DNA from 2 places in the Weizmannia sp. FSL K6-0777 genome. Region 2 is predicted to be linked to the other one. Evidence: riboswitches for the same ligand, from Rfam matches in the RefSeq annotation. Region 2 holds a riboswitch; the other holds the start of a gene.
The links. A riboswitch is a leader RNA that binds a small molecule or an ion and turns the genes downstream of it on or off. The one in region 2 is predicted to bind cyclic di-GMP.

Region 1 (16,636 bases), 1.1 Mb from region 2:
GCCACTCGACGAAACCGCCGTAGATGCTGCGGCAGGCGGACCCGGAACCTTGGCGCGCCAAGATTGACAGTGTACGCCCGTCCACCTCAAGGCCGAGCGCTTTAACAGCCGCAGCTGCAAGCGCCGCCATACCGGATGCGGAAGAGGCAAGCCCAGCAGCGATCGGCACTTCATTTTGCGATTCTATATAGGCATATCTTTTTTCTCCCGCAAATGCCCTGATCTTATCCATAAAACGAGAAATTTTCGCCGTTTCTGCATCAATGGCCGGTTTTCCGTTCAGAAAAAACACGTCCGCCTTTAAAGCGGAATCAAAAGCCACCTTTGTTGTCGTATAAAACCTGTCCAGCGTAATGGACAGGCTGCTGTTCATCGGGAGAAAAAGCTTTTCGTCCCGTTTCCCCCAGTATTTGATCAGGGCAATATTCGTATGGGCCCTCGCTGTTGCCTCCATCTTTCATCGTCCTTCCAGTAAAAATGCCTTCTTGCTTTGAAAAGGTACTTCCCTGTCAATGCTATTCTCGCTGCCGGACAAAAAGGCTGCCCTGACCAACTATCTCCAAAGGAAAATGCCGCAAACCATTTTATTGCAAGAATCAACTGACCGTGATTCCCCAGCTCAGCAGCTTCGGGGCCCCTTTTCCAGTCGCTTCAAAGGAAATATCTTCTCATGATCCATCCGGCTTTGTCTGGCCAACTGCCTCGAAGGAAAATGCCGCAAACCATTTTATTGCAAAGGGCAACTGCCTGCGATTCCCCAGCCCAGCAGCCGCGGGGCTCCTTTGCCAGCCGCCTCAACGGAAAATGCCTTCTCATGATTCGCCCGGCTTTGAAGCCACGGACCAAAAGAGCTGCCCGCTACAAGCAAAAACAGGGAGCCTCTTTTACATGAAGCATCTCCTGTTTTCGGGGCTGTGCTGCATGATTGCGGAATAACGGTCATCCTTCCAGCGAAAATTGCCATACTTGGGCGGCGCCTGCATTTTGCAGGGCTTGCGCAACTGCTAAAGCCTTTTTCCTGCTTTCGGCGAGCGAAATAATGCAACCACCCCGGCCCGCACCGGTCAGTTTGGCACCGAGTGCGCCGGCTGAGCGTGCTGCAGCGCATAATGCGTTAAGCCCTTCGTCGCTGACACCCAAAACGGAAAGTTGTGCATGTGCTTCATTAAATAATCGGCCGAGATGCAGTCCGTCTTTTTCAATCAATGCCCTTCCCGCTTCGTGCACGATTTCGCCTAAACGGTTGATGGCGGACTCCACCGTTTTCGGGTCAGAACCGCTTTTTTCACGGATGCTCCCGACCGCCATTGCCGTATTATGCACGCGCCCGGAATCGGCGACCACCAGATAAAACGGAAGCGAAAACGGAAGCGGCCGGGCCGCCTTCCCTTTTTCAAACCAGATCGGATCATTGCTGATGACCGCCATCATATCGATGCCACTCGGATTCCCGTGGGCAAAATTCTCAGCAATTTGGACAAACCGTTCGAGTTCCATTTTCGTTAATTGTTTTTCAAAAAAAGCATACAGCCCGCGGACAATGGCAACGGCAACAGCGGCACTCGAGCCAAGCCCGCGCCCGATCGGAATGGTCGACTCCAGTTTAATCGCCAAATTTTCGGCCGGCTTTTTTAACGTACGGAGGATTTCTTTGACACATGCTCTGATTCCGTGAAGCCTTTCCGGCGCTTTATCCAGTGCCCCTTTGTAAAACCGGCAGTCAATGGAGAGCGGGCCTTGTTTTTGGATAACTGCCGTTTCAATTTTCACATGATCGAATGGAAGCGCGATCGCCGGTTGTCCGTAAACAACAGCATGTTCCCCCGCTAAAATTAATTTTCCGTGTGCCGTCCCGGTTGCTGTATTGCCGGGAATTTTCATCATGTTTACCCCTCGCTTTCCCTTGCCAGACCGATGCGCGGTTTTCGGGAAAATTTTTTCAAAAAAGTCCTTCATTGTGCCGGCTCCTTAAACGGTGCCATACAGAAAAAAATCTATGTTATCCAGCGGTGAATGGATCGCTGGCAAATCGTATTCCATCGAGCATCGCCACTTTTCGACAATGCCTATTTTATCGCAACAGGCCGCGGGATGACAATGGTTTGGGCCTTGAGCATATACATAAAAATATGGGCCGGATTCACGAAAGTTCCAAAGAAAACCGGCCGTTGGAAATTTAGCTTATACCGGTACTGATAAAATTGGGTTCGTGCCTTCACCTCTTATGGGCAGCATCCGTCTTTTGCGAGCCGGATGTGGAAAGGTAGTTGTGCCCATTCCCGTTTCTACAGGTGATGAAACGAGAGAATCCCATTTTTAAATCCGTGCCAAAAAATAACCGCTCCTGGTTGTGAGGCTATCCACAAACAGAGCGATCACAGGATTACTTTCACCGTATCGTGATTCCCCGTCCATTCTATCGAAAATTGATCTTATTTGCAATAAAAGCGCAACGATTTGCATATACTGGAAATGATAAGGAGGATGTTTTGTGAAAGTCAGCGTCATACTTCCCGTTTACTATGTGCCGGAACCGGAGCTGGTGCGGGCGCGCTATTTCTTCCTGCGCAACGGAATGCCATTTGAATTTGCGGCAACAGCAAGCGTTTCGCGCGGGTATTTGCCGGTAATGCCGGACGGCTGCTTTGATTTCCGCGCCTTTAAAGGAAAGCATGATTTCGACCATCTGCTTCCTGACGCTGTCCGCGTGCCGCCTGGGTTACAACCGGAAAAAGCGGAACTGCTTGCCGGCGACTTATGCAACCGCGCCCTTTCTTTAAAAGGGTTCGGCCAGATCGGCTATTTGCCGCCGCGCTCAAAGCAGGAAGCGGGCATCACGGTGATTTTGCAAAACCGCACCACAAAGGAGGAGCGGCGGATTCCGGCTGTGATCCGGCTGTTGCCGCAAAGAAGGATGCGCTTTGTTGCTGCCGTTGATATTGCGCTTTTAGCGGACTGGCTTGCATTACAGCAGACGGTGGATCTTTTTCTTGAGGTCAAAGCCGGCACTTTGCTGAAAAAACTCCGCCTTCATGCCGATCCGCATGCGAAACTCGGAAACTATGGCAGATGCGGGGAGCTGTCGGTCACAAAGTATGGGAATGTTTCGATCATCCCGGCTGCGACGGAGCAGCGGAAAAGAGCATGATTTCCATATTTTGGTTTGTTTTATTTCGTGCCTGCCGGGAATAGGAACAGTGCAAGGCCAATACATCTTAAAAGAAGGGACTGGTAAAGTTTTTGATGAAAGACTTGACAGCAACTTCATCTTCCGTATTTGGCACTGCATTTGTCCAGCGGGCAAGTGGGACAACCGTCCGGAACCGATATACTTTCGGTGAAGGTTCGTGTCCGCCTACTATTTGAAGCCCCGGACTTATCTGAGGCCAGGTTTGGATAAGTCCGTACTGGACGTCATCTGAATATCAGATTTGGATGAGGCAAAAGGCGCAATCCGATCGGGTTGCGCTTTTTGTCCGTGTGCTCGAATATCCCTCCTGGTATACTTTGGAAATTCTGGCATTGCTGCCTGCAGCACAATCGCTTTATTCCCCGCTCGGTTCATGTTAGCATGAAGATAGGAATACACGTGATAGAAGGAAAGCGATACGTTGAGGTGAAGAAGATGAGTGGAATCGTTGGGTACATTGGCAGACATTCGGCACAGCCGGTTCTGCTCGATTGCCTGAAAAAACTGGATTACCGGGGCTATGATTCAGCAGGCATTGCCGTCTCCGATATGAAAACCATCGGCGTCCGCAAAGAAAAAGGGCGCGTCGAAGATCTGGAAGCTTCCCTCCAGCTCGAACCGATTCCCGCCGGATGCCTTGGGATCGGCCACACAAGGTGGGCATCACACGGAATGCCGACCGTTGAAAATTCCCATCCGTTATGCGATGAAGAAGCACGTTTCTACGTTGTTCATAATGGAATTATTGAAAACTACCAGCAATTAAAAAAATTCCTTATCGCGCAGGGGCATCGTTTACAAACGGACACCGACACAGAAGTCATTCCGTATCTTCTCGCGCATTATGATACCGGCAATTTTGAAGAAACCGTGCGGATCGTCATTCCGCAATTAAAAGGTGCGTTTGCGCTTGCAATCATGGCAAAAGATCACCCGAACCAGATTATCGCCATTTCTTATGATAATCCGCTCATTATCGGCTTTGGCAGCGGGGAAGCGTATCTCTCCTCAGATATCCCGGCGCTGCTTTCGTATACAAAAGAAATTTATCCGATTAAAAACGGCGAAATGGCCATTTTGACCCAGACCAATGTGGAAATTAAGACACTTTCCGGGGAGAAAATTGTGCCGGAAAAGACATCCGTGCGCTGGAACCAAGACGAACTCAACCTGCAGGATTACGGTCACTACATGTTAAAAGAAATCATGGAGCAGCCGGAAGCAATCAAGCGCACGTTAAAAGACCGGCTGACAGAAAGCGGTGTCGTCATTCCGGAAGTGGACGATTTTTTCGCAAAGCGCAAGCTTACAGATCCGGAAAGGATCATCATTGTCGCAAGCGGCACCTCCCATCACGCCGGCATGATCGGCAAAAAGATTCTCGAAACCATGCTTGATATACCGGTTGAAGCCGCGATTGCATCTGAATTCAGATGTGAGCACGGGCGGTTGGACGAAAAAACGCTCGTCATTGCCATCAGCCAATCAGGAGAAACGGCTGATACAATTTCCGCCTTGAAAGAAGCGAAAAAGTCAGGAGCGGCGGTGATCGCGATCAGCAATTACCGGAAGAGCACGCTGGCGCGGAAATCGGATTGCGTGATTTATACGCATGCAGGCCCGGAACTGGCGGTTGCTGCAACAAAAGCCTATACAACCCAGATTACGGCGCTCGTCCTGCTTTCGATTGTTCTGGCAAAAAAACTGCACGGTTCCGGCGAAGGCCAAATCCCTGCCTTGCTCGATGCCCTTCATTCACTCGCTGATGACGTGGAAAAATGCCTGGTGATGACGCAGGATGCCATCGACCAGTTTGCACAGGTCACAAACGACCAGGAGCATCTATTCCTGATTGGCCGCGGGCTCGATTATGTCCTGGCGCTTGAAGGGGCGCTCAAACTCCAGGAAGTCGCCTATCTCCATGCGGATGCCTACGCGGCAGGAGAAATGAAACACGGCACAATGGCTTTGATCACGCCGGGTGTTCCGGTCATTGCCCTTGCCACCCAGGAACATTTGCGCGACAAGGCCATAAACAATATTAAAGAAGTAAAGGCACGTGATGCATATGTCGTCGGGATTACGACCACGGGAGATGACGAAGTGAGCGCCGTCGTGGACGAAGTGCTCTACATTCCGGAAGCACACCCCTTTCTCATGCCGGTCCTGGCCGCCATCCCGCTGCAGCTGCTTGCTTATTATGCCGGCATCGTGCGCGGCTATGACGTTGACCGCCCACGCAACCTAGCGAAGAGCTTAACCGTTGAGTAAAGGGAAATCGTGTTAAACTTTTTCAGGCCGTGCCTTTCACACAAAAACCGCCGGGGAAAAGGATTCTGGCGGTTTTTCTCTTTTAGGGCAGGCTCCTATTTGATTTTTTATCATATAATAAGCATTATAAATGATTCTATTTCTTTTTGTTTACAGCAATAACCCCTAATCCATATTGATTCCCATTCTCAATTATTCAAAAAAATTTATATTAATTGAGAATAAACGCTATTCTTTTTCGTTTCTTCGTGCTACAATACAGGTGAAAATAAGTTTATTTAGGAAGAGGTGTGCGATGATGCCGGAATATGATTATCACCACCTTCCCCATGTCAAAGTCCAGTCCGCATCAAAAAAAGCATTATGGGCAACGCTCGTCCTAACCTTGTTTTTCATGTTTGTTGAAATTGCCGGTGGCCTGATTTCGCATTCGCTTGCTTTGCTTTCCGACTCGGCACATATGGCTTCTGATGTCATTGCGCTCCTCTTCAGTATACTTGCTTTGTTCATGGCGACACGCCCGCCAAACTGCAAATATACATTCGGCTATTTGCGGTTTGAAATCATCGCATCGTTCCTGAACGGGCTTACACTCACGTGCATTTCAATCGGTATTTTCATTGAAGGGATCAATCGCCTCGTCCATCCGCAACCCATTGATTTTAAGTGGATGTTTATCATTGCAGTGACCGGGCTTGTTGTGAACATCATCCTCACCATTGTGCTGCACCGGAGCACAAAAGAAGAAGAAAACTTAAATGTCAAAAGCGCGTTATGGCATTTTATTGGTGACTTATTGAATTCAGCCGGCGTGATTGTTTCCGCCCTGCTCATTTATTTTACGGGAATGAATTTCTTTGATCCGCTCATCAGCATCGTGATCGGCGGCATCATTTTTTACGGCGGTGCCAAAATCATCCGCGCTTCCTATTTGATTTTGATGGACACGGTGCCGGAAGGGTTTGATTTAGAACAGATCCGCACAGATATGTATCAAATTGAGGGCGTTGAAGACGTCCATGACATGCATCTTTGGAACATTTCTTCCGACCATTGTTCTCTGACCGCCCATGTATTTGTCAGGCATTCATCCGAACCGATGCGCGTCATTTTGGCTGTAAATCAGATGCTCGAACAAAAATACGGCATCCGCCATACGACCATCCAGACAGAGGACCCCACCATCCATGATCATACCGATTATCTCCGGCAGAAAGACCGGACCGTTTCACTGTAGCTGCTGCTCAGCAGTTACAGTTTTTTTGTTTTCCAGCCAGACAATCCATTTGTAAAATCCGACCACACTGAGCAAAAGGAACGGATTTACGAGTGCCGAAATGGTGAAATTCCACCATCCGTAATGAAAATAACCCCATGGTGCCGGCAACAGGGTGATCATCTCACACCCCAGCATCAGCACTTCCCAAACGGCAATATAAAAAACCTTTTTATCCATGCTTTTCCAAACGGGAACCAGTTGAGATATAAAATATTGACAGGCGGAAGTAAACAAACCAAACCCGGGAGATTCTCCCAGTCCACTCCCTTTGTAAAATACCAGTAGCCATGGTACTTGTAATCGATATATACATCAAAAACCAAGTGGGAAGCGATGGTGAACGTCCAAATCTGTACGATCTGCCCGGGAGAAAGCCGCTTTTTTACACAAAAAACAGCCAGATTAAATCCAATGAGGGAAACAACATACCCAATCATGTTTGAGCCTCGCAATCAGCGTTAACGTTTTTTCAATAGCTTATGTTACCCGCCAATTTCTATACAGTCGCCAAATGGGCAGTGAGGGAAGGTATAGATTTGGGCCTTTTTACTTGTACGCCAGGTCCAGTTTGCTTCCCCGGTGGCGATTGGCGGATCAAAGCAAGGGCTGTGCACACATCGTTCTGGTTGGAGACTTTTTCCGATTGCGCCCTCCAGCTAAAATCGCACTGGTGTACTAATGCGCTGCCTCGCGCACGATTTTTGCCGCTGTTTGCGCATCCACGCGCAAAAATGAACAAAGTGCCTCATCCGGCGCATCCTGGCCAAAAAGCAAATAGAACTCTTCTATCGCTTTACGGTGCGCATCTTTACTGGTATGGCCGCAAACCTGGCAGTGCCACATGCCATTATTAAAATCCATTTCGAAACGGCGGCACACTGGGCACCCGACCCCCGTATACCATTCGCTTTGGTCAACCGGCCACGGAAAGATCCCCGATTTTTCGTGGCATTCCAGCAAATGCTTGTGCCATTTTTTAAAATGCTTGCTGTCCAGGACCGGCTGGCTGTATGTGTCCTGCATCTTTATAGCTTTATAAACAGCCTGGCTTGCCGGGCAGATCTTCAATTCGTCTGCTGAATTGACAACAGGCATTTTCAGCTCGGCCTCCTCATGGCAAAGGACAAGCAAATACTCCAGCGTCAATTCGGGCAAATGCCGCATACGGGCCCATGTACATAAGATTTCTCTTTGTTTTTGCAGGCGCGCAAACGGTTCCGGCCAGCCTTTTTCCTTCCCGCCTTTTTGCTGGATAAGCTGGGAAAAAGCCGGATCCGGAAAAATCACGCCGGATAAATGGGTGTAGCCTATAATCAAAACAAGATTCCGTGTAAGAATTAACCCGTCCAGGCATGTATTTGCAATGGGCAGTGCATGGTAAACATGGAATTGGTCGGACGGAAGAATCTCCAAAAAACGGTCTGCCCGCTTCTCCCTTTTATATTTCGCCCTCCACTTTTTTACATCCTCCGCAATCTGCCCATACAGCGGATGCCTTTTGGGCAGCCTCCCCAGCAACGCCTCTCCCGCCCGGATTTGTGCGGGATATTCCCGCTGTTTTACAATCACGTCCAACTTCCCCTTTTTCATGATTTTATTTATTTTATTCGCTGCGTGGGAGGAAATATGTTAAAATTAAGAATATTATAGTGGGAGGTGCTGTTTGTGCGTCTGTATCTTGATCTGTTTGAAAATGACCAGCCTGTTCGTTCCTGATGCGGGGGACGAACAGCCGCTTCAAAACCCCCGTCTGGCTGTTAGATAAAAAATAAAGACGGAGGTTGATGACTGTGAAAAACAAATGGGCAGGTGCACTTTGCCTCGCACTTGCATCCGGCATCTGGGGCGGGATGTATGTGGTCAGTAAATATGTCTTAAACTTCGTACCGCCGCTTACGCTTTTATGGCTGCGGTATATGATCGGTTTTGCCGCACTGTACGCGATATTGCATGCCGGCAGAAAGAAAAAGGAAAAGGTAAGCCTTACAAAAAAAGACTGGCTGCTGCTCGCCTGGATCGGGTTTATCGGCTATTTTGCATCCGTTGCCATGCAGTTTATCGGGACGCAAAAAGCGGACGCCCATACCGGCGCGATCATTACATCCGCTTCTCCGGTTTTTATCGTGATATTCGCGCGCTTCATTTTAAAAGAAAAATTGACCGCGCGCAAAATACTGGCGCTGATTACCGCATCCGCGGGCGTTGTCATCGTGATCGGCTGGGACATTCACGTGCAAACCTATTTTTGGGGCAGCCTGATTCTGGCTGGAGCGATGATTACATGGGCACTTCTGTCCGTTTATGTAAAAGTGGCTTCCTGGAAAATGGATTCGTTAACCATTACAACATATGCCATTTTGTTCGGGCTGCTGTTTACAACGCCTTTTGCCGCCCGCGAAGCCATGATGGCCTGGCCTGTATCATCGGGCGGTTTTTGGGGGATGGCAGGTATTTTGTATCTCGGCGTCATCTCTACAGCCGGCGCTTTCTTCTTGTGGAACAAAGGGCTTGAAATGGTAGAGGCCGGCAGCGGGTCACTGTTTATGTTTTTGCAGCCTGTCACTGGCTCTTTTCTCGGCTGGCTTTTGCTCCATGAAAGCCTGAACGGCCGCTTCTTTCTCGGCGGCGCCCTGATTCTGGCTGCAATTGCCATTTCGTTGCTCCCAGAAAGGATGCGCCTCGCACCCCGGATGGAAACGCCAAAAAATATATCGGATTAAAATAGCATCATAAGGCAAGGCCTGTCGCACCGGTCTTGCTTTTTTGTTTCTTTTTTTGCAAATTTGCAGGAATTTTTGCCGCTTTTATCGAAAAGGGAATAAAAAGGTTCCGGGAGGCAGAACAATGGATCGGTACAGTTGCTTGGCATATCTTTTGTTTCAAACGGATGATAACACGGTAAAAGAAGCGGCAATCCGCCTCGTACAGGGCAGCCTTACGCTCGAGGAGGCAAAAAGCGACAGCACGCTCAAGCCGTATTTGGAAGCCTGTGAAAAACGGCTGAACATACAGCCACCGGATGCCGAGCAGGTTTATGCATTTATGGAAAATTATATATACGCCGTATAAAAAGCATCTGGCAGGGCAAACCGGCGAACTTCTAAATGGCAGTCCCCGCTTAGGCTCCGCAAGCGGAAGTGTGCCGCCGCAAACGTATGCCCTGCCTCGCGTAGTGATTTTGCAAATTTTGAGGTTCGTCCGCGGTTATAGGCACTCTCCATGCCAAATCGCATACCCCAGTTTATGAGCAGCAAGTCTGTTAATTAAATGGACTACCGCTGTCATACGGTTTTTTGATTGCAAACCCGCCAGCTAAAATGTTCGCCACATGCAATGAAGAAAATCCGCCTTTTCCCTGCCTTACAGCACCGTAATCCGGTTTCTGCCCTGACCCTTCGACTTGTACAGCCCTTCGTCCACCCGCCTTACAATGGTTTCTGCTGTATCCCCCGGTGTATATGCAGTCACACCGAAACTTGCGGACAGCTTTCCCGCATGCCCAAATGAATGGCGGCTAATGCTTGCTTTCAAATATTCCGCCAGTTCCTCTGCCTGGGGCAATTCATCCTTTGTAATGATGATGAATTCTTCACCGCCCCAGCGTCCGATGTAATCATTCGCTGAAATCACCCGGGAGGAAAGACGGACAAATTCCTTCAGCACCTCATCTCCTGTCTGGTGCCCGAACTGGTCATTCACCTGTTTAAAATAGTCGATATCGAAAAAAATCACGGAAAATGATGTGCCGGTTTTGTCCGCGTGTTTAACCGCAGCATCCAGCCATGCCTGCACCTGGCGTCGGTTGGCAATCCCGGTCAAAATGTCCGAATAAGCCTTTTTCTTTTCCTCTTCCAATTCTCTAAATACTTTTAAGAGATAATGAGAAATGCAAAAGATGGCGATATAGACGAGATTGGCAAGGTAAAAGATCAGCATGGATATTTTATAGTCAAAGGAAAAATGGCGGAACCGCGGCATTCCGATCAGAAGCGTAGTCACGAACAAAGCGAGCGAATAAATGATCCCGTTCCGCTTTTTCAACGTGATAAAAATATAGAGAAATAGAAGCGGGCTCCAAATGATCGAAATTCCGATGGCTCCCTCTTTTCCCGGAACCATGTATTGAAAAACACAGTCCATCACGATGGCAAGATAATAAACCGTGAGGATCACGAGATTCACATAGTCAAACAAGCGGAAATAACGCTTGAAAACCATGCAGATGAGAAACAGAGCGTTCCAGGCAATCAGGATCCGCGTCGTGGCGAGATAAAATAAAGCTGTACGGGTGCCTGTGTGAGGGACCAAATTGTAAATCGCAAGGGCAGCGATCAAAAGCGGGCTGATCCAAAGATAAAGGATTCTTTTAAAATCTTCCAATGTCTCGATTTTCCTGCCCATTTCCGCCCCGCCTTTCTGATCAATCTCCGGGGAACTTGCAAACGAAAACAAAGGCCAAACTTCGGCTTTTCACTGCGCATTAGCAACTGGCTGGCATGGTTAGAAAACCGGTAGCCCCTGTAGTTTTGCGTCTCCATTTTTCAATGGATTTGCCCCTTTGATATAGGTCTTTTATCCTATTATACTGTATTTCTGTCCAAAAGAAACCATCAGTCAAAGGATAAGAAAGGGCAATTCGGTTAAAATTTGCCGTCTGCAGCTGCTGAAATCGTTTATGGCGATTCCTCCAACGCCCCCCGCCTCATCGCTGAAGCAAGGGGCATGGATGTGAAATGTTTTCCTCTGTTTTACGCCGAAATGTAACGCGTTGTCCTGTGCTTTTCGGCGGCCTTGCGTTTTGCCGGATCTGTTTCAGACATGTTCATTAGGGCTTGCTGAGTAAGCAAAATTTCTAAATTGGAAAGGAGGCTGACAACTTTATTCAAAATTTAAATGCAAGCGTTTTATAAAAAATCGAGGGAAAAGCTTGCACTCGAAAGCTGATTCAACGTATTAGAGAAGACAGAATCACGCATTGTCGTAGATAGATTCTTCTGAGCTTGCTGATCAATTGGGACAAACGCAGAATCGGATTCGTTCAGCAAGCCCTAATTTACAAACCGCTCTGTTTTCCCGAGCTTTTCCCAGTATTCATTGCGCAGGCGGACTTTCTGGATTTTGCCAGATGCCGTTTTCGGCAACTCATCCACAAATGTCACACCCGTCACGGCTTTGAAATGGGCAAGCCTTTCCCTTGAAAAACGGATGATGTCTTCTTCTGTTGCGGCCGCATCTGCTTTCCGGACGACAAACGCATGCGGGGTCTCCCCCCATTTTTCATGTGGAACAGCAATCACCGCTGCTTCAAGGACAGCCGGATGCTCATACAGCACTCCTTCCACTTCTATAGAGGATATATTCTCTCCGCCACTGATAATAATGTCTTTTTTACGGTCGACGATATCGATATAGCCGTATTCATCAACGGTCGCCATATCCCCTGTATAGAGCCGCCCGTTCCGGATCGTTTTCATCGTTTCTTCCGGGTTTTTCCAGTATCCGAGCATAACACCATGGCCTCTTACCGTGACCTCGCCGATTTCTTTCCCGTCATGGGCCACTTCTTCGTCATTTTCCCGTAAAACCCGGACATCGCTTCCGATCATCGGAAACCCGGCTTTCGCCCGCAACCGCAATTGTGTATCACGGTCCAGCCCGCCAAGCTGCGAACGAATGACAGATACAAGGGTGAGCGGTGTTGACTCCGTCATGCCGTACACCTGGATGAATTCCCAGCCGAGTTCTTTTTCCACGCGTTCCACAAATGCGGGCGGCGGTGCAGCTCCGGCGATGACAACACGCACGTCCTGTTCAATAGCGGGATGGTGTTCCGCGTTGTACTGCAACAGGCTGTTCAGCACAGTTGGCGCCATATGCACCACCGTCACATTATGCCTGATGATTTCCGTGAAAATGGCTTCCGCCGACGGTTTGCGGAGGCAGACATGGGTCGCCCCGTTTGCTGTATAGTAAAACGGCGAGCCCCATCCGTTTACATGGAACATCGGGAGCACATGCAAATAGACATCGCGGTCCGTAACGCGCAAATGGTGCATCGCGCTTAATGCATGCAAATAATTATTACGGTGGGTAAGCATCACGCCCTTAGGATTTCCGGTCGTCCCGCTCGTATAAAGCAGGCTGCACACATCGTTTTCATCGAGGCCGGCACGCGGGAACGGATCCGGCGGAAATCTGTCCAGCCAGCGGTCATAATCAATTTCAGCACAGTCATCCTCTTTATAGTGGATAATAATTTGCTCCACCGTTTCAAGCTCATCCTTTACCGGCTCGATCAAATGGTACATCTCCTGGTCCACAAACAATACTTTCGATCCGCTGTGATTTAAAATAAACCGGTAGTCTTCCGGGGTCAGCCGGATATTCAGCGGCACCATCACCGCCCCCAGCTGGAAAATCCCGTAAAAGCCTTCCAGCATTTCCACTGTATTCGGCGCGAGATAGGCCACCCGATCCCCTTTTTCAATGCCAAGATTTTTTAACCCGTACGACAGCCGGTTCACCCTTCCGTTCAGCTCCCGGTATGTAAACGCCCGGTCCCCGCAATACACCGCTGTTTTCCCGCCGTACAAAAGCACCGCGCGATCCAGAAATTCCGTCAACACCAATGGCACGTTCATGGACTCCCCTCCCATTTTCATTTTCTCCCTGTTTCCCCTTGCTGTTTAAAAACCAGCACTGTTGTATAACAATATTATAAAATTTTTTGAACGCGTTTTCAATCATCATATTTATTTGTTTTTTTATAACATCGGATGATCTTATTTTCACATCTTTTACCTTGGTTTCCGCTTACATTTTTAATATAATGAGAGTGTAGAAAGAAAAAAATTTTAGGAGGCAGTACATGTTATGAAAATTCCTGTAAAATCCGTTACATCGCCGAAAAAGTTTATCGTAGGGAACGGCCTGCTTGCCAATTTATATGCGTACATAAAAGATTTGGGCGACAATGCCTATGTGATTTGTGACGAATTCATCCTCGGCCGCGCAAAAGAAGAAGCCGGAAAATCTGTCCGGGAAGGCGGCGGGAAAGCAACTTTCGAACAGTTCAATTATCAAACCACCCAGGAAGAAGTAGACCGTAACCGCCGGCTTGCACGTGAAGCAGGCGCCAATGTCATTGTCGGCATCGGCGGCGGAAAAACGCTTGATACCGCAAAAGCAACCGCTTATTATGAAAAACTTCCGGTTGTCATTTTTCCGACGATTGCCTCCACTGACGCACCGTGCACGGCCCTTGCCGTTCTTTACAAAGAAGACGGCGCTTTTGACCGTTACTTGTTCCTGCCGAGCAATCCGGATGTCGTGCTCGCAGACACGGAAATTTTAGCTGCAGCACCGGTCCGCTTTTTCGCCGCCGGGATCGGGGACGCGCTTGCCACTTATTTTGAAGCGCGCGCCTGCTACGCGGCAAACGGCGACAACCTTGTTTTAATGAAGCCATCCCTCACCGGCCTGGCCATTGCCCGCACTTGCTACGAAACGATTCTCGAAAACGGCGTAAAAGCAGTGGAAGCCGTGAAAAACAAAGTGCCAACCCGGGCGGTGCAGGATACCATTGAAGCGACCATCTATTTGAGCGGTGTCGGTGCGGAATCCGGCGGTCTTGCCGCAGCACACGCCATCCATAACGGCATGACAGCTGTCCCTGCCCTCCATCGTGCACAGCACGGCGAAAAAGTGACATTTGGCCTGCTCGCACAGCTCGTCCTTGAAAATGCACCGAAAGAAGAGCTTGAAACTGTCATCCGCTTTATCAAAGCAGTCGGCCTGCCGCTGACACTGAAGGACCTCGGCGTTGAAGAATTTGTAGAAGCCGAATGGCGGAAAGTGGCGGAAGATGCCTGTGCCGAGGATGACACAATGGGCAACGAACCATTCCCGGTTACGCCTGAAGATGTGTACAATGCCATTGTTGCCGCCAATGCCATTGCCGAAAAGTACCATGATTAAATCAAAGCAGCATATGTGAATCCATCACAAAAACGACGGGAAAACACGATCGTGTATCCCGCCGTTTTTGTCTATATCATATGAACTTAAGTTAGGACTTGCTGAACAAATCCAATTCTGCGTTTGTGCCCAATTTGTTAGTAATCTCTAGAAAAATTCATCTTTGAAAATGCGATTCTGTCTTCTCTATATATTGAATCCGCTATCAAGCTTTCTTCACATAGAGTACGTCTACGTTAAGGAAGCACGGAAAATTGAAGGTCTTTCTTCACATAGAACGCGTCTACGTTAAGATAGCATGAAAAATTGACGGTCTTTCTTAACATAGAGCCCGTCTACGTTAAGGAAGCACGAAAAAAAGATGACCTTTCTTCACATAGAGCCCGTCTATGTTAAGGAAGCACGGAAAATTGAAGGTCTTTCTTCACATAGAGGGCGTCTACGTTAAGGAAGTACGAAAAATTGACGGCCTTTCTTAACATAGAGCCCGTCTACGTTAAGAAAGCACGAAAAAAAGATGGCCTTCCTTCACATAAGGCGCGTCTACATTAAGAAAGCAAGCAAAAACGAAGGCCTCGCATTAAATTTATGCCAAAGCTGTCAGCATCCTTGCCAAATCTAGGAATTTTGCTTATTCAGGAAGCCCTAATTATATATCAAGCATTTTCCGGCGCGTACCCGGGGCCTCTTTCCATCTCAAAGGCAAGTCTGAAGCGACACGTAGATTATTGCGGATCCGATAAGACACCAGTCCCAGCTACTTGCTGGTAATCTTCCACCGTTTTCCAGCCCTTGCAGACGTCCACCCATTTTTCGGCCTTCCCGTATGTATACAATTCTTCGCAGGTCAATTCAATTGCCGAGTTGCCGCTCCCGCATGCCGGAAATACGGTCGTGAACCGTTTGAGTGAGACGTCCATATAGACCGGCAAATCTTTTTTCAAACCGAACGGGCAGACGCCGCCGACAGCATGGCCGGTATGCTCAAGCGTTTCTTCCGGTGACAGCATCCGCGCTTTCCCGCCGAATGTTTGCCGGAATTTTTTATTGTCGATTTTCGCATCTCCCGCGGCGACAACAAGAAGGGCTTCTTCCTCACCGGTACCCCTGAACGCAAGCGTTTTTGCAATCCGTTCCGGTTCCGTGTCCAGCGCCTCAGCTGCAAGTTCAACCGTCGCACTTGATGACGGCAGGACGCGCACATCTTCTTCCCGGTCCCACTGCTTAAAATAAGCTTTGACATCTTCCAATGACATATGGCGACACTCCTTTTTGTGAAAATTTTTAACCCCATTGTAACGGAAGCCATTCCGGGTTGCAAACGGACTGGAAAATGGGTTTGCCAAGTTTTTCGCCGGGCACACCGGCTGATTTCCCAAAGCTGCAGCTTCATTCGTCTTTCAACGGGTATTCCCCTGTATGCGGCTGTGAAAGAAAGACAAGATTTCCTGCTGCTTTTCAGGCTGGCGGTATGCTTCTCCAAGCAGCTTCTCCAGCCACTCGCTTTTTTCCGATGCAGAAAACTGCGGCTGCTTCAGAAGCTGGCGGCACTCATATAAAAAATCCACATATTGGGCGTAGTTCGTATCATAATGTTCGGATAATTCATTTGCAATTTTGGAAGCCAGTTTCGGGCTTGCCCCGGCTGTAGAAACACTGATGGAAAGCCTGCCCTTTTGGAAAAACGCCGGAAAAGCAAGGTTGCCATTTCCCGCATGGCCGGCATCGTTCACGAGGGCTTTGGCCGGGGCATGGGCAACAATCCGGCTGTTTGTCTCCGGATCATTTGTCGCTGCAATAACCACATCGGCCTGCCGGATGTCTTCTGGTTCGAATGTTTTCTGTTTCCAAATGAATGCGCGTTGTTGAGCCATAGCCTGCAATTCATCGTTCAGGTGCGGGCTCACGACGGTAACGTA
Region 2 (16,636 bases):
ATAAGGTTTGAAAAGGCTTGCTGGACCTGGCTAGTGACCACCCGGATATTTTCAACCGATTGGGTGGATTGTTCAGCCAGCTTTCTGATTTCTTGAGCGACTACTGAGAAACCTTTTCCTGCTTCCCCTGCCCTTGCCGCTTCGATCGATGCATTTAAGGCAAGGAGATTGGTCTGATTCGCAATGTCTCCAATCGTATCAGCCAACATTTTGATTTCCTCGACGATTTTCGCTTGTTGAATGGATTTCAAAATATTTTCCGCTTTTTCCGTATAGATTTGATTGGAAGAGCCTGCAGACTCAGTTGCTTCCTCTCTTACTTTTGTCCCGCGTTTCTTAATTTCCTGCGCGATGTTTTTTCCTTCATTTGCTTTTTCTGCTAATTTCTTCGTTGAACTTTCAATTTGTTCAGCAGATGCGCCAATTTGCTGCGTACTTGCACTTAGTTCCATTGCGCCATGTTCCATCTCATTTATCGTTTCTTTCACATCTTCCATCACATAAAACAGTTCCGTCATGGTTGCCGATAATTCATCTGAATTGGAATCTACACGCTCTATTCCTTTTTTTAAATCTCCAACCAGATTTCGCATATTGCTTGTTGCATTATTTAAGAAGTTAGAGATCGTGCCAAATTCATCTGCACCTAAAATTTCCAGCGATTCAGCCAGGTTTCCCGACTCCAGGCTGGAAGCGTATTGCTTCATTTTTAATAACTTCCCGGTTAACCGGAAAGATGACCATAAACCTACACCAAGATAAAGGATTGCGGCAACAGACACAAACCAAATGGTTAAGTATTGGGGGATGATGAACATGCTGCCAACCAACAAAATGCCAATGAGAATATAAGGCAGGATAACGGTTTTGATTTGGCCCATTGTAATGGCTTTGGACAATTTTTTAATTCCCATGGTACGGCTCCCTTCATTTGAAACAGATTCAATACATTTAATGTTTATACAACATGGCACAAGCAGAAGTTCCCGCACCAACCGACCAAAATATGGCATAGCTGCCCCTCGTTATCCGGCCGGTGCTTACAGCTCGTTCAAAAGCCATAAACGGGCTAGCGGCTCCTGTATAGCCATATTCCGTGCCCACAATTGGGAACTTGCTTATGTCTTCTTTGAAGATTTCCTGGATTTTGTATATATTTTTCCGTGACAATTGGGAAAAGCAAAAAGCCTGAATATCCTTCGCGGTTAAATGATTCCGGCTGAGCAATTTTTCAACAAGCGCGGCAGTAGACAGAAAAGCATTGTCATTGTTTACATTCTCCCATTTTATTTTTCTATTCTTTTGTTCGGCTTTTCCCTCAACCAGTTGGGATACGCCACAAGCCGGAAAAGTAATTTTATCAATTGATTCTGTGTTCACTTGATAGGCTGAGTCGATAAACCCTGTTTTAACATGATGGCTTTTTTCCAGCAATACTGCAGCGGCCCCGTCTCCGAAACTGGCATATGTAACCGCATCCCCCTCGTTTGCAAAGCGGTGCATTTGCTCGGAGCCCACGACAAGCGCACGCTTGATATGCGGATTTGCGAGCATATTGCGGCTTACTTGATCCACTGCTACCACCATTCCGACACATGCCGCATTCATATCATAAACAACAGCTTCTTCTTTTCCGCCCAAAGATTGATGAATGGCAACCGCATTCGGTGGCCAAAAGTATTCAGGTGTCCCTGATACAAATACAATCATATCGAGATCCCGGCCGGCCAACCCGCTTTTTTCCAGCACTTTCTTTGATGCTTCCACCGCCATTGTTAAAGTGGTTTCAGTTTTATAATCTGCTATGTATCTGTTTTCTCTGCCAAGCGCTTGCAAAAGTCTTGTAATATCTTTTCCTTGCTGGCGAAAATGGGCCAGGTAATAATCGTTATGGCGCACCTTTTCAGGATGATAGACAGAGACTTCTCTTATTGTCACACTCGAATCCATTTTTACTTAACTCCTTCAAGCTGTTTTTAACGTGAAAGTTCCAATCCCGCTTGTAAACTATTGATAAATTCACCCGTAAAATTCACTTTTTTCGCGATTCTCTTCAGCTGTAAACGCGGCGTCACCCTTTTCGGTGTAATCATCAGGATTTTTTTAAATCCTAAACTCATATACAACGCATAGCTCTTTTCAAGCACCGGCAAAATTTCGGGCTTAAATGTCCTTAAATCGGATGAATCCACAATTAACGAATAATTTTTCACATTAATTTTTGAAACTTCTTTTTTTAAATCGTCTACAAACGTAGATGCCTTTTCTGTTGCGGCAAATCCGCCTAATGTAATGATAAAAGCTTTATGCTTGTTATCTGTTTGAAACTGTGCCATCCTTGCTTCCTCCTGCTTGTTAAATGAAGTTCTTCACATTTGATATCCGCACAACGAAAAAAGGACTAATCCCCTACCGATTAGTCCTTTTGATGTAAAATCGGTAACTGGCTGACATGGTCATCTGACTTTAGTCCCTTTAGCTTTGCGTCTCCACCTTTCGATGAATTTGCCTTTTTCAATTTTTATTGGAATTTTGCCGGAAAGCATGGAAATCCTGCCAAGTATTTCCATAGCCTTTATCATTATATAAATATATTATTATGTATGTCAATAGAATCATTTTTCGGACAGCTCTGAAGAGTAAATTCATCAATTTTTAGATGTTTTATGATAAAATGACTTATCCACATTTAGAAAATTTTTCCATCTATTTTTTCTGCTTTCAAAGTCAAAAAGAGCCGAATTTGCAAATTTCTTTTTTAAAATTGTGGATAACTTCAAAAAAACCTTTTTTTACATCACATCCTTTGCTATAATATAACCATTAAGTAAACCTTACTTGTATTGGCTTACTTAAATGGGTGAAATCCTCGTCTGTTAAAATGCGTGTCCGAAACGATTCCAACAGATTTGAGGATTTTTCTTTTGCCGTTTTTTTGAGTGCTTTTAAGATTGACGAACCTTTTTCAAACAGCTGTCTAATAATATCTGTTATTTGAACTAATAAATAATGATTTTTCATGGCTGTGTAGTTTTGGCTATTGGCATGTTCTATATTGTAACGATTATTTTTTTGTTCGTTAAATCCTTGATTTTCAATCTTCCAGCGGCTTCTTCCTGCAGCGATGAGTCGTTCCACGTTCTTTTTCGTGATTTTAATATCCGTTATAAATACATACTCTTTCGATTTCCCATCCTCTGTTTTCATTGTGGCCTCCATCAGATTGACCGTTCTGTCTTTGTAGGCAATATCATTCACCCAAACTAATGAATTCTGATCCTTACTTTGTTCCAGCTCTTTTATTGCCTTAAACTCCGTCGAGATACTTTTAATTCTCCCTTCCTTAAATCTGCATATATATTTCCATTTGTGCGCCCTGCACAGATTAAATACCGTTTCACATGCATAGAGACTATCTCCCAAGATACAAATCGGTAGTCTTTTAAATATTTTTTTTATTTTCTTTGCCAGCCTGTCGAAGGCTTTTAATTCACAATCTTGCTTAGAAACATTTTCTGATTCATTTTCGATAAATTCGGAGGCAATACTGAAGACCATATCCCCCACGACAAGCTTGGCTTCAAGTACATGGTGCATATAAAGTACGTTCGTTTCTCCTGTTTCTTTATTTGTATATGCCCGTCTCAGGCAGTGTTTACAATGTTTCTCATGAAAGGTGTGTAATCCAGTTCCATCAATGATGACACCCCAGTACTTTCCTTCAATTCGATAAGACTCGAGAGACCTTTTTTTCAATAATTCTTTAATCATATACGTTCTAATTTTTTCTAATTCATTTACATCTAAGCCAGATAAAAAGTCGTTAATTGTATCATAATGTGGAAGTTCTTCAAGAGAATCTAAGCCTAACACCTTCCCTACATTTTTAATACATTCTTCTTTATTAAAACTCTCACTCATGTTTCTCATGGATTTTAGGCCGGTCATATTTTTCAACATCATCGTAAATAAAAGGACCTCTGGACCATAAGTGATATAGCTTTGATGTCGGTGGTCTGCTACCTTTTTTAGGTTATTCATCAGGTCTTTGAAAAAATGCTTCTGAATTTTAAGGAACTCGAAAAAATAATTTGCTTCTTTTTCACGATTTCTTTTTTCTTTTCTAGTAACCAAAATAAAAACCCCCTCAAAACAGCCAAGTTTAATTAGGGCTTGCTGAACGAATCAAATTTTAGCTTGTATTCGACTTGTCACTAAGCCATACCAAAATATTCGTCCAGCAAGCTCTAATTATTTAAATTATTACATATTTGGCCGCTTTTTTGGGAGGTATATTTAAATTATCACGAAAAATTTTTACTCCTCAGAGCTGATTTTTCGGACTGCATTAAGCATAATTGCCGCATTTTTTTGAAAAAATGAATGAACCGGCTTTCATAGTTTTAAAATTGTGGATAACTTCAAATGAGATTCATATGACATGGTCGTTTTCCAAGCAGCCAAAGTCCCGGAAGGTCTCATCCTTTCCCAAAACTGCAGAAAGAGGCAGCCTGCTAAAATTTGTAGTTTCAACGCATATTTGATTTTTGAGATAGAGGTGATATCATTCACCTTAAAGGTGCCCTCCTTTCTGGTTGGCTTTTTTGCTGTTCGGGGCCCACCTTTTCATTTTAAGCTTCTGTTTTACTTTCATCATTCAGGTCTATAACAATAATGAAACGGTATCGCCTTTTTCATTTGGTGATATTATCTGCCAACACTATACCAAGCAAGACATTAATCAAAACAGCATGAATCAAATTGGCGCTTTTGACCTTGAACTCGAACAGGGAACAAATCGATACATTTGCGAATCAGGGTTATTCTAAAATAACCATTGAGTTAGATATTTTGGTCGGGATCATAAGCAGACAAAAAGAAGCGTAATGGGAAAAGTTTTTACAAGGAGGGAGTAACCTTGAGGCAAACTTCTTTATTTGAGAACGACAATGACCAAAACCGTCCCTTGGCCACGCGAGTACGTCCTAAAAATTTAGACGAATTCGTTGGACAAAAGCACCTGATAGGTAAAGGAAAAGTGCTTAGAGAAATGATTGAACATGACCGTCTTTCTTCCATGATCTTCTGGGGTCCCCCCGGCGTAGGCAAGACAACATTGGCGAAAATTATTGCAAATCAAACGCAATCGGAATTTATTAATTTTAGTGCTGTTACCAGTGGGATTAAAGATATTCGAAACGTTATGAAAGAAGCTGAAGAACGCCGGCAATTAGGCGAAAAGACAATTTTGTTTCTCGATGAGATCCACCGATTCAATAAGGCACAGCAAGATGCCTTTTTACCGTATGTGGAGAATGGTAGCATTATCCTTATCGGCGCAACCACTGAAAATCCGTCATTTGAAGTCAATTCGGCCTTGTTATCGAGGACTAAGGTTTTTGTCCTACATAAATTAACGAGTAGTGAAATCGTGGAATTATTAAAACAGGCCATTGTAAATCCCCATGGGTATGGCCTTCAAAAGATTGAAATTGAAGATCAAACTTTATTGGCCATTGCAGAATTTTCCGATGGGGACGCCCGTACTGCGTTGAACACGCTGGAAATGGCTGTTTTAAATGGGCATAAGCAGGAGGATACCATCATCATCAGGAAAGAAGACCTTTCCCAAATGATCAACAGAAAATCATTATTGTACGACAAAAATGGTGAGGAGCATTATAATATTATTTCTGCCTTGCATAAGTCGATGCGAAATAGCGACGTGAATGCGGCGGTCTATTGGTTATCACGGATGTTGGAAGCCGGAGAAGATCCGCTGTTTATTGCGCGAAGATTGGTCAGATTTGCAAGTGAAGATATCGGTTTAGCCGACAATCGGGCTTTAGAAATTGCGGTATCTGTTTTTCAAGCATGTCAATTTATTGGTATGCCTGAATGTAATGTACACTTAACCCAAGCTGTCATTTACCTTTCACTGGCACCAAAATCTAATTCAGCATATTTAGCTTATATGAGCGCAAAGAAAGATGCACTGAACTCAATGAATGAACCTGTTCCCCTCCATTTACGCAATGCCCCTACCAAATTGATGAAAGATTTAAATTACGGAAAAGGATATAAATACGCGCATGATACAGAAGAAAAATTAACAACGATGCAGACGATGCCGGATTCGTTAGCAGGGCACGCGTATTATCATCCGACAAATCAAGGTTCAGAGGCCAGATTCAAACAAAGACTTGAGGAAATCTCAGAATGGCATAAAAGGAACCGTAAATCGTAGTGTGAACGAAGATGTTCGATCGTAAAAAAACCATTGTGAGGCAATCTTTATGATTCAGCTGTTGAATGTTTTTGCCATCCAAAAATAGCCGAAAGTTGACGGTGTTGCCTGTCACTTTTCGGAAATTATCGCGTTTCGACATACTCCGGAAAGGGGTAGATACCCTTCATTTGGATCTTCTGATTAGATTACTGGTATACAATTTACTCGAAATCTTTATTGGCAAAATGAAAAGCATCCACTCATTTGGATGCTTACTTTTTTAAAATATTCAAATTGCTTATATATCTATCATTTTATCCAAAGTGAACGGAAATTCATATCCTTTCGTGGTGTTTTGTTGGATATTCAAGCAACATTTTCACTTAAATGATGTTCAGCAACCATAATGAGTAAGAAGACCTTCATATCGTTTCCCGTTACGATTGATAGGATTGCTTGATTATCCGAATTTCAAATTAACCCTCCCCCTTAATATAGGTGGGGGATTTTCGCGAGTACCACTACGTTTAGAAAGTGTGTAGCAGCTTCTATTGTCTTCTTTACAGAGCATCCCGTCATTACCTTTTCTGCCTGTCCCAGTATTTTTTTCGGGCCCACACAACTAATAACCCAGCAGCCACGACAAGCAAAGAAACATCCACTATTTTTTCCATCATACTATTGGCCCCCTATACTACCCCTTCCAGCCTAATTCCCAGTTTACCTTTTTTATTGTGATTCACTCTGTTCAAGATAAGATACTGGTGGAAGGCTTTCCAATTGATTGTCAGCTTCAGAATTTGAATGATTCATTCTATTTCTGAGACTTTTCTTATTCTTATTACAATTGTAATGCATCCGTTATTCAAATGCGAGTTTTGTATGCTAAATAAATATAAATTTCTAAAAAAAGAAAAAGGCTTATTTTGACCGAATGCTCTTGAAACGAGAAATTTGAATTTGGGGAAAAGGAGGATCATGATGGCTATTTTCTTCCAAGGACTGGCTTACTTTTCTTCAGACTCCACCAAAGATCCAGTACCATTGAACCATATTTTCTTAAATCCTTCATCCCCCAAAAAATTTCACCCCAATGAAAAAAGCATTTTTTACACTGTATCGTGAATACTTCTTTACATGGCCGGTGTATCTACCTTAAATTGTTCAGCGACATATTTCGCATACGTTTCATGCGTACGTACCAATTCATCATGTGTACCTGATCCTGTGACTTGACCTTTTTCAATAAAGTAAATCTTATCGCTGTCCACAATGGTTGCCAAGCGGTGGGCGATGACTAAAGTCGTACGACCTTTCATCAAGTTTGTTAAGGCTTCTTGGACTTTCATCTCTGACTCACTATCAAGACTGGCAGTGGCTTCATCCAGCATTAAAATCTTGGGGTTGCGCAAGAAGGCCCGGGCAATGGCAATACGCTGACGCTGGCCGCCGGAGATTTTCACGCCGCGTTCCCCCACTTCTGTTTCAAGCTTGTCAGGCATTTCTTCAACAAATTTGCGTGCAAAGGCTAAATCTAAAACGTTCCAAAGTTGTTCATCCGTAAATGTACCATCTAATCCGTAAGTCAAATTGTCACGGATTGTACCGGCCATAATCGCAGAATCCTGTGAAACGTATCCGATTTGGCTGCGGTAATTTGTTAAATTGATCTCTTCAATCTTCACATCTCCAAATTTGATTGATCCGCTTGTAGGTGCATAGAAACGTTCAAGCAAACTAAAGATTGTCGATTTGCCACCGCCGGAAGGACCTGCAAAAGCAATGATTTCATTTGGATTTGCCGTAAAGGATACATCTTTCAGAATGGGTTCATCCGGCGCATCTTCGTAGGCAAAATCCACATGTTCCACTGATAAGGTTTTACCAGCCAAATCCAATTCAATGCCTTTCGTAAAATCTTCCGGCTTTTCAGCAAGCAATTCTTGTACACGGCGCGTTGAACCGGCAGCCTTTGCCATTTCTGAAAATAGGGTTGCAATGACCGGCATGGCCCCAATCAAGTTAAACAAATACATCAAGAAGCTCATTAATATGCCGATTTGCATTTCACCAATTGCAATCCGGTGCATCCCATAAGCAAGAAGCCCAAACACCATACTCATAAATACCATCATCATGATGGGTTGCATCGTTGCATCAAAGACCGCTTCTTTTTTTCCAACTTTAAACAATTTATTTATTTCTTTATTGGCACGAACTTGTGCTTGCTTTTCTGCATTTGAAGTTTTTACCAATCGGATTTCACTTAATGTTTCACTCGCAATCCCATTAAATTGAGCCATTGCCTCTTGACGGATATGTCCTATTTTCGTTCCAAATGCCATGATTGGTATCATGAGGATCACGACGACCGGCACCGCTACAATCATGGCTGCAGTCATGTGCCAGTCCATCTTGAACATCATGTATACTGTCCCAATAACTGTAATAATGCTCGCTAATGTTTGCGGGAATGTTACAGCCAGCAATTGTTTGACTTGCGCTGTATCATTTACCAGACGGCTTGAAATTTCACCAGCCTTGACAGTGTCAAAATAGCTCACTTTCAAAGTGGTTAACTTTTGCCACAAGCTTTTCCGCAAGTTTTGGATTACATTTTCTCCAAAAATCCCCAAAACTGTTCCGCCAACTGCAGAAACAATGGCTGAAGTGACAAATAGTGCTACGACTTTCCCTAATAACCCATAGTCAATTCCTTTTGAAAAATGATTGACAAGGGATGACGCTAATTTTGGCACATAAATTTGTATACCGGATGAAACAACCAGCAATAAGACACCCATTGCCAGCAAAAGATATTTCGGTTGCGTCGTTTTGATGAGTTTTATAAATTGTCCAATTGAAAATTTGGTTTTATCTTTACGGACTGAACCATCGAATCCTCTTTCCATTATCTTTTACGTCCTTTCTTCCAGCCATCAAATCCGCCGCCCATGAATCCGCGGCCGCCGAAGCCGCCAAACCCGCTGCGTTCCAGCATTTGTTCCCGTGCACGACCGAAACGGGCACTCATTTTCCCAAAAAGTTCCCAGCGTTTATCATTGCTGAAGACTTCGAGGAGCTTATCCTGAAATGCTTCACTTGAAATATTGGAAACCATGCGTTCAAGATATTGATCCAACATTTCAAGCTCGTCCTCTGCAAATCCTTGGAAAAGGACATCTTTTAGCGTCGTTGAAATGGAACTGCGCTCTTTTAAGCTTTCATGTCCTTTATCCGTAATTTTTACAATCGTTACACGGGAATCTTGCCCGGATTTTTCACGCCGGGCAGTGCCGGCTTCTTCAAGTTTCTTGATAATTTGCGTCACACTTGACGGCTTAATATCAAGCATTTCAGAAATGCGGCCCGCTGTCACGTTTTCTTCCGCTGCCAACAACTTCAACGTTTCAAAAGCATTATCTGTTTTTTCTTCTACTTCATTTACAAAAATGAGAAATGGCTGATGCGTAATTTCCAATAATTTGTCCAGAATTTCATCTTTTTTCATTTTAGAACCTCCAAGGATATTTACTTAGTTTTCATTCCTATTAACAAAGTAAATAATATACTGGTTTATTTTGTTTGTCAACAGAAAAACTAAGTAAAAATGAGAGAAAGAAAAGGAGCATCAGGAAAAAGCAGGGATGATACCGTTTGGACAAAAAAAGCCCCTGAAATCGGAATGTTTATGATTCCGAAAACAGGGCCTTTTTGCTAATAATTAAATATCTTTTTATTTCCATTGTAATCCATCTCACCAGCTACTAGAGGCAAGTGATCATCCATATGAAATTTCATACTTTTCTTCGCACGCCTAGATATGGCTGCTCAATTACCTTTATTTCTTCATTATTCGTATGAAAAATGTATAACTCCCGGTTTTGATTTTCCGCATGTAGTTTTTTATACACTTTCCATGCTGCATTGCCGTTTTCAAAGTCATCAATGACTGACATTTCCTCGATGATTCTTTCTTTTCCTCTTGTTTCGGATTTTAATGCTTCCACTAAGACACAACGTTCTGGAAAATGTTCACGAACTTCAAACCATTTCATACATATGCGCCCCCGGTTTCACAAATGATTTTTATCGGATTAACCCAGAAAAGGAATCCGTATTGGATTTTAACATCTATCACATCTGTTATGGTCTTAAGTGAATAGTCCTATTTCTCCACCCTTGACATCGAGACCACACACTCTACGTGCACCGTTTGCGGAAACATATCCACAGGCTGCATGTACGCTATGTCATAAGCCTTGCTCAATATGTGTAAGTCCTTTGCCAGAGTGGAAGGGTTGCATGACACGTAGACAAATTTCTTTGGCTTTACCTTCAAAATCGTCCGTAAAAGGGATTCGTCACAGCCCGAGCGCGGCGGGTCGACGATGACAACGTCCGGGCGCCAGCCTTCGTTCAGCCATTTTGGCAGGAGGACTTCTGCTTTACCGGCAAAGTAATGGGCGTTCGGGATGTTGTGGGCGGCGGCGTTTTTCTTAGCATCTTCAATCGCTTCCGGAATCACATCCATACCGCGGATTTCGGATGCGCCATCCGCGAGCCACAAGCCAATGGTGCCGACACCGCAGTAGGCATCCGCAATTTTCTCCTTGCCGGTCAACGCAGCGGCTTTTTTCACCTCATTGTAAAGCTTCACCGTCTGGATCGGGTTCAACTGGAAAAAGGCGCGGGCGGAGAGTTCATATGTGAATTCTTGGAGCCGTTCTTCAATGATTTCTTTTCCGGATAAATGAATTGTTTCGTCGCCGAAAATAACCGACGTTTTTTTGGCATTCACATTTTGCGCAACCGATACGACTTCCGGCAGGCGCTTTTTAATCTCGGAAAGGATGACATCTTTGCGCGGCAGTTCCCGCTTGGCCGTAATCAGCACAACCTGAGCCTGGCCGGTCTCGATGCCGACCCTTGTGACAATGGTTCGCACGATGCCTTTCCCGGTTTTTTCATTGTACACCGGGACATGGAAATCATTTAAAATTTGTGTCACCACTTGTGTCACTTTGTTTGTCAGCGGATGCTGGACAATGCATTCCGGGACGTTGATCAGCCGGTGAGAATCAAGGCTGTAAAGGCCGGAAATGATTTTCCCATGGTCTTCACCGAGCTGGAACTGGCTTTTGTTCCGGTACAGCCATGGGTTATCCATACCGATCGTCGGGCGGATATCGAGTTCGTCCACTTTTAACTTTGTATGGCGTTCGAGCGCCTGGATGACAATGTCGCGTTTTTCGATGAGCTGCTGCTTGTACGCAAGGTGCTGGAGCTGGCAACCGCCGCACTGCTCGTAGACGGGGCACGGGGCTTTTACCCGGTGGGGCGAGCGTTTGCGCACCTTTTTGACAATGCCTTCCACATATTTCGGGTGTATCCGTTTGGCTTCAACGACCACCTCTTCACCCGGCAGCGCACCCGGCACGAAAACGACCGTCCGTTTAAAATAGCCGACCCCTTCCCCGTTGATGCCGAGCCGTTTGATCGTCAAAGGGAATTGCTGTTTTGGTTTAATAATAACTTGTTTTTGCATAAAATCCGTCCTTCTATTCAATGGTGCGCCATAAGTACAGGGAGGCATAACTCAAATAAGGCTCCCAGTCTTTTGCGTAAGCGTCCATTTCTTCATAAGTCGGTTTTTTCTCAAGCTGGAAAAGTTTTTTCAATGCCTTTTGAATGCCGATGTCGGCTTTTGGAAAGTGATTCAGGCGGCCGAGCCCGAACATGAGAAAATTTTGGACGGTCCACGGGCCGATGCCGCGGATTTTCACGAGCGTTTTTAAGATTTCTTCATCCGGTTTCTTTTCAAGTTCTGCCAAGTCGAGTTCGCCTGATGCCACCAATCTGGAAAGCCCGATCACATACTCTGCTTTCCGCTCGCTAAACTGCAGGGCGCGTAAATCTGTAACTTGCAATGCAGCCGTTTTTTCCGGAGACGGATAAAACCAGACACCGTCTTTTTGGAAACCAAAGTTATAGACGAAACGCTCTGTCAACGTGTGAGCAAATTTCATATTGAGCTGCTGGTGGATGATGCATTTGATCAGGCAGGCATATGGCGAAAAGTCTAGCACAAACGGCGTGCCGCGGTGTTCTTTAAAAAGCGGTTCAAGGGCAGTGCCGGTAAAATGCTGTGAGATCCCAGCGATATCGGTATCCCATTGAAACAAATGGAAAATCCGTTTTTCTACCATCTGGGCTATGTCCGCGTTTCCCCCCTGAATCCGGAATTCTGGTTTTTCGGTTGTGCCGGTTGCGGTAATGACTGCTACCCCCGGCTGTTTGTCGTATATCGGGATTTTCACTGTCCGGCTAAGCGGATCCACCGCCTGTAACGGGTCGAGGCTTAATCTTTCGAGCGCACGGTCAAAATTGTACGGGCCATTGATTTTAACGATTTTCTCCCACATGGCGTCCTCTCAATTCGTTTTTAAGTATTATAGCACAAGCACTCGCCCTTTTCATTGCCGATTCAACGCGGCATGAAAACATCACAGGATAAAGAGACCCGGCCGGTTATCTATCTAATTAGGTTTTCAATGGGACAAATGCAGGAGGGATGCGCGGGCATTTGTACAGTTAGACCTTCCAACAACTAGACAAACGTGGGCGAGCAGCGCGGTCATTTGTCTAATTAGCTTTTTCAATTAGATAAAAGCAGATGAGTGCCACGATCATTTGTCTAATTAGCGTTTCCAATTAGACAATTGCAGATGAGCGGCGTGGTCATTTGTCTAATTAGAACCGCCAATTGGACATTTGCAGGAGGACTGCACGCTCATTCGTCTAATTAGCGTTTCTAATTAGACAATTGCAGGTGGGCGGCGCGGCCTTTTGTCTAATTAGCTTTTTCAATTAGACAAAAGCAAAAGATCCGCGTGCGCATTTGTCGAATTAGACGCCCATGCGGCAGTGAACGCGGCACCATAGGAACTTTGCTTATGCAGCAAACCCTCATTCGACCCGGCAAGCACTTTTTCTTCTGGCCGGCAAGAAAAACAGAGCTGCCCTTCACTTTTAAGGCAGCCCTCTTTGGTTACTTTTTCAATTTCTCGGTTTTCATGAACTCATCCATGCTTTTGAATTTGTAGCCTTGTTTTTTCAAGTCTTTGATCACGCGTTCCAAAGCGTTGGCGTTGTCTTTTGACACGGTATGGAGCAAAATAATGGCTCCGGGGTGGATTTGCGACATGATACTGTCATAGGCAAATTGTGTGCCGCGCTGGCGGTTCACATCCCAGTCGAGGTAAGCCAGTGACCAGAGGACATGGGTGTAGCCTTCTTCATTGCCCAGTTTCAGCGTCCGCTCGCTCAGGATGCCGCGGGGTGGGCGCAAATATTTCATTTCTTTCTGGCCGGTAAGGCGGGCGGTTTCCGCTTTCACTTTTTCCAATTCTTCACGTACTTGCGCATCGGAAATCTGTGTCATGTCCGGATGGCCCCACGAGTGGTTGCCTATGATATGGCCTTCTTTCACCATCCGTTTCACCAGATCCGGATGTGATTTTAAATAGTGGCCGGTGACGAAAAAGATGGCGGGGACTTTTTCTTTCTTCAAAACATCGAGTATTTTCGGGGTGTACCCATTCTCGTATCCATTGTCAAACGTCAAATACACATACTTGTCATTCGGATTGCCCTTATAAATGCCGCCGTATTTTTGCAAAAGGGCGTTATAAGCGGCGCCGGCATCCGCCTGCTGCCCGTTTTTGCCTTTGTTAAATCCCCAGTTGATCGGGGCGTTGGAAATGGCAAAAGCATCTCGCTCTGGGCATACTGAAAAAAACAGGAACACTGCAAAAAGTGTCGCAAAAACTTTTCTCATAACCAAACTCCTTTGTTGTTTTCCTTATCTTTTTCATTTCTGCAGGCGGAAATGCTGGCAGTTTCTGTTAGCGCTGAAAAACAGGGCAACATCGTTCCAAAACGGCATTCCTCCCCCGGTCCACACCCGAATTCCCCGCTGCCAGATAAAAAACCGGCCTTTACAAAGAAGGGGCCGGTTTGCGCTTTTTAAATTGGTCTATTTTCAGTTCGATTTCATCGATCATTTGAATAAGCCGATCTATATCTTCAAGGCTTGCCGCTTCCGGATCAATCGAATCCAGAACCTCCAAAAAGATATTCAGCCGTTCCATTAAATAAGTCAGTTGCTGGTCCTTATCATATACCGCTTTCCCCAAAAAAATCCTCCTCACGTACTACTTTCTTATTATAGTATACCCCATTTCCGGCACAGAAAAAAGCTGCCGTTCAGACAGCTTTTTCTTATTGGCGTTTGCCCATAGAAAATTGGCATGAGACAGGCCTCCTCAGCAGCTAAACCAAAAACCGGTGAACCTGCCCGGGCCAATCTTAATAAACTTCCTTATTTTGGCTGTTCGCTCACAGAAAAACTGAACGAAACATAGTCCTGAATGGGAATCCAGGCGCCAATACCGTGGGAAGTGACGTTTTTAACTAAAATTTCCCGTTTCGTCCCTTTAAGAACAAGGTACACTTCGCCGTATGTGACTTTTCCTTTTTCATTCACAGCCGGGGCATAAGCATACAAATAGCCGAGCCGTTTTTTCGGGACATTGTATTCATGGCCTTTTTTTGTGCCGGCCCCGATAATCGTGTCAAAGGAAAGCGGCAACTTCGAGTTTTCCATTGCTTTTAACAGCATCATTTTCTTGACATCGTCCGCTTGCGGAATCCTGGCAGTCAGGCCGCCGCGCACGATCTTTTGCGCTTCCTGGACGTAGTGCATTTTATAATTGGCATCGCCGCCGCGGTTATCAAAGTAGTTCGTATTGATTTTTTGGTATTGCCAGTTTGGCGACGTTTCGCTGGATTCATAATTCAGCGGCCATTCGCCCAGGTAAATTTTCGCGCGCAGACCGAGCGATAAAAATGAACGGTTCACGCTTGTTTCATTCAACATCCGCACGAGATTCGGGTTTTCAATTCTCACATTGGATGTTTTCAGCAATGTTTCGGTAAACTTGCTTGGCTGCAAGTAGGGCAGATCTTGTGACGAGTTCGGATACGTATTTTCTTTTGCAATGTTCAGGACCGACTGTGGAATTTGCACTTGTTTTTCTGTCGGCTTTGCTTCTCCCGCCGGCGCAACAAAAAGTACTGCGAGCAGGAAAATCAGGATCGTCCGCATCCATTTCATTGATGTTATCTCCTTTCACAAGAGGTTCACGAACGTACCGTTATTTTTTCCTGCCCGGATTAAAATATCCGCTTCCAGCAAATAAAACCTAGTCCCTTTTACGCCGTATGCATCATGCACTCGCCACTCTGTGTAAGCTTAACGGCCGGTAATATTCCGGCGTTACTGAAAAAGCCCTGTTAGCCGCATGACAACTTCTGGCATTACAGCAAGTAGAACCCGATCCCCATGATAATGTAGGCTGCCAGCATAGTAGCCCCTTCAAACCAGTTGGTTTCGCCGTCATTTGCCAAAATGATCGTAAGCATGACCGCAGCGATCATCGAGACCAGCTCCGGTATGGAAAAGACAAGCGGCATGGCTTTTTCAAAAAACAAGGATGCAAGCACAAGGACAGGGACGACAAACATGGACACCTGGAGTGTGGAGCCGAATGCAATTTCAACCGCAATGTCCATTTTATTTTTTACCGCCATCAAAATAGCCGAAGCATGTTCTGCAGCATTCCCGACAATGGCGACGATGATAATCCCGATAAACATTTCGCTCCATCCGAAACTTTTTGCAACGGACTCAAAAGTATGTACGAGATTTTCCGAGATATAAGCCACTGCAAGCGTCGCAAGGGCAAGTACAATGATTGATTTTCCCTTTGACCATTCCGGCTCTTCGTGTCCTTCCTGCTCCTTGGCCCGGGCTTCCCTGTCCTGGTAAATCCCGCGGTGTGTCACCAGTTTAAAAAACAGGGCAAACAAGTAAAGCAGGATTAAAATAATGGAAATGCCAATGCTGAGGCTGATCGTCTTCCCTTCTGACATCTTCATGGAAAAGATTTCAGGAATCACAAATGCGACAAAAATCGCGAAAATTAAAAGGCCTGAGTTATGCCGTGCATCATATACGTTGAATTTTTGGCGTTTGTATTTGATCCCCCCGAACAAAAACGACATGCCTGCAACAAGCAGCAAGTTTCCGAGCACAGAGCCCGTCAAAGAAGCAAGCACGACTTGATGGAGCCCGGCCGCTAGGGAAAACAATGAAATAATCAATTCTACCGCATTCCCGAATGTGGCGTTTAACAAACCGCCGATCCGCGGACCCGCTATAATGGCGAGACTTTCGGTTGCCCGGCCCATAAAGCTGGCCAGCGCAATGATGGTCAGGCAGTAAACGGCAAACATCAACACGTTCGGCCAGTGCAGAAGTGCTCCAGCAACCGAGACGGGAAC

Region 1: linked by a shared signal. The riboswitch ahead of NST70_RS01590 (GGDEF domain-containing protein) and the one ahead of NST70_RS13415 (hypothetical protein) in region 2 are both predicted to bind cyclic di-GMP.

What each region holds. Positions count from the first base shown of each region.
Region 1 is NZ_CP151971.1:312,030-328,665, reverse strand. Features, by position in the region: gene mvaD (diphosphomevalonate decarboxylase) at 1-454, opposite strand, end outside; gene mvk (mevalonate kinase) at 940-1,884, opposite strand; gene NST70_RS01625 (hypothetical protein) at 2,492-3,148, shown strand; gene glmS (glutamine--fructose-6-phosphate transaminase (isomerizing)) at 3,626-5,461, shown strand; gene NST70_RS01615 (cation diffusion facilitator family transporter) at 5,757-6,698, shown strand; gene NST70_RS01610 (hypothetical protein) at 6,690-6,917, opposite strand; gene NST70_RS01605 (NERD domain-containing protein) at 7,416-8,309, opposite strand; gene NST70_RS01600 (EamA family transporter) at 8,525-9,460, shown strand; gene NST70_RS01595 (hypothetical protein) at 9,585-9,809, shown strand; gene NST70_RS01590 (GGDEF domain-containing protein) at 10,101-11,141, opposite strand; cyclic di-GMP riboswitch class I at 11,220-11,305, opposite strand; gene NST70_RS01585 (long-chain-fatty-acid--CoA ligase) at 11,789-13,381, opposite strand; gene NST70_RS01580 (glycerol dehydrogenase) at 13,614-14,717, shown strand; gene NST70_RS01575 (YbaK/EbsC family protein) at 15,443-15,973, opposite strand; gene NST70_RS01570 (NAD(P)-binding protein) at 16,118-16,636, opposite strand, start outside.
Region 2 is NZ_CP151971.1:2,789,846-2,806,481, forward strand. Features, by position in the region: gene NST70_RS13405 (methyl-accepting chemotaxis protein) at 1-914, opposite strand, end outside; gene NST70_RS13410 (3-oxoacyl-[acyl-carrier-protein] synthase III C-terminal domain-containing protein) at 952-1,950, opposite strand; gene NST70_RS13415 (hypothetical protein) at 1,977-2,336, opposite strand; cyclic di-GMP riboswitch class I at 2,436-2,520, opposite strand; gene NST70_RS13420 (transposase family protein) at 2,824-4,134, opposite strand; gene NST70_RS13425 (replication-associated recombination protein A) at 4,919-6,247, shown strand; gene NST70_RS13430 (ABC transporter ATP-binding protein) at 7,363-9,141, opposite strand; gene NST70_RS13435 (MarR family transcriptional regulator) at 9,141-9,740, opposite strand; gene NST70_RS13440 (hypothetical protein) at 10,027-10,287, opposite strand; gene rlmD (23S rRNA (uracil(1939)-C(5))-methyltransferase RlmD) at 10,398-11,777, opposite strand; gene NST70_RS13450 (DNA-3-methyladenine glycosylase) at 11,791-12,654, opposite strand; gene pdaA (delta-lactam-biosynthetic de-N-acetylase) at 13,281-14,069, opposite strand; gene NST70_RS13460 (SE1561 family protein) at 14,230-14,427, opposite strand; gene NST70_RS13465 (YfkD famly protein) at 14,613-15,407, opposite strand; gene cax (calcium/proton exchanger) at 15,611-16,636, opposite strand, start outside.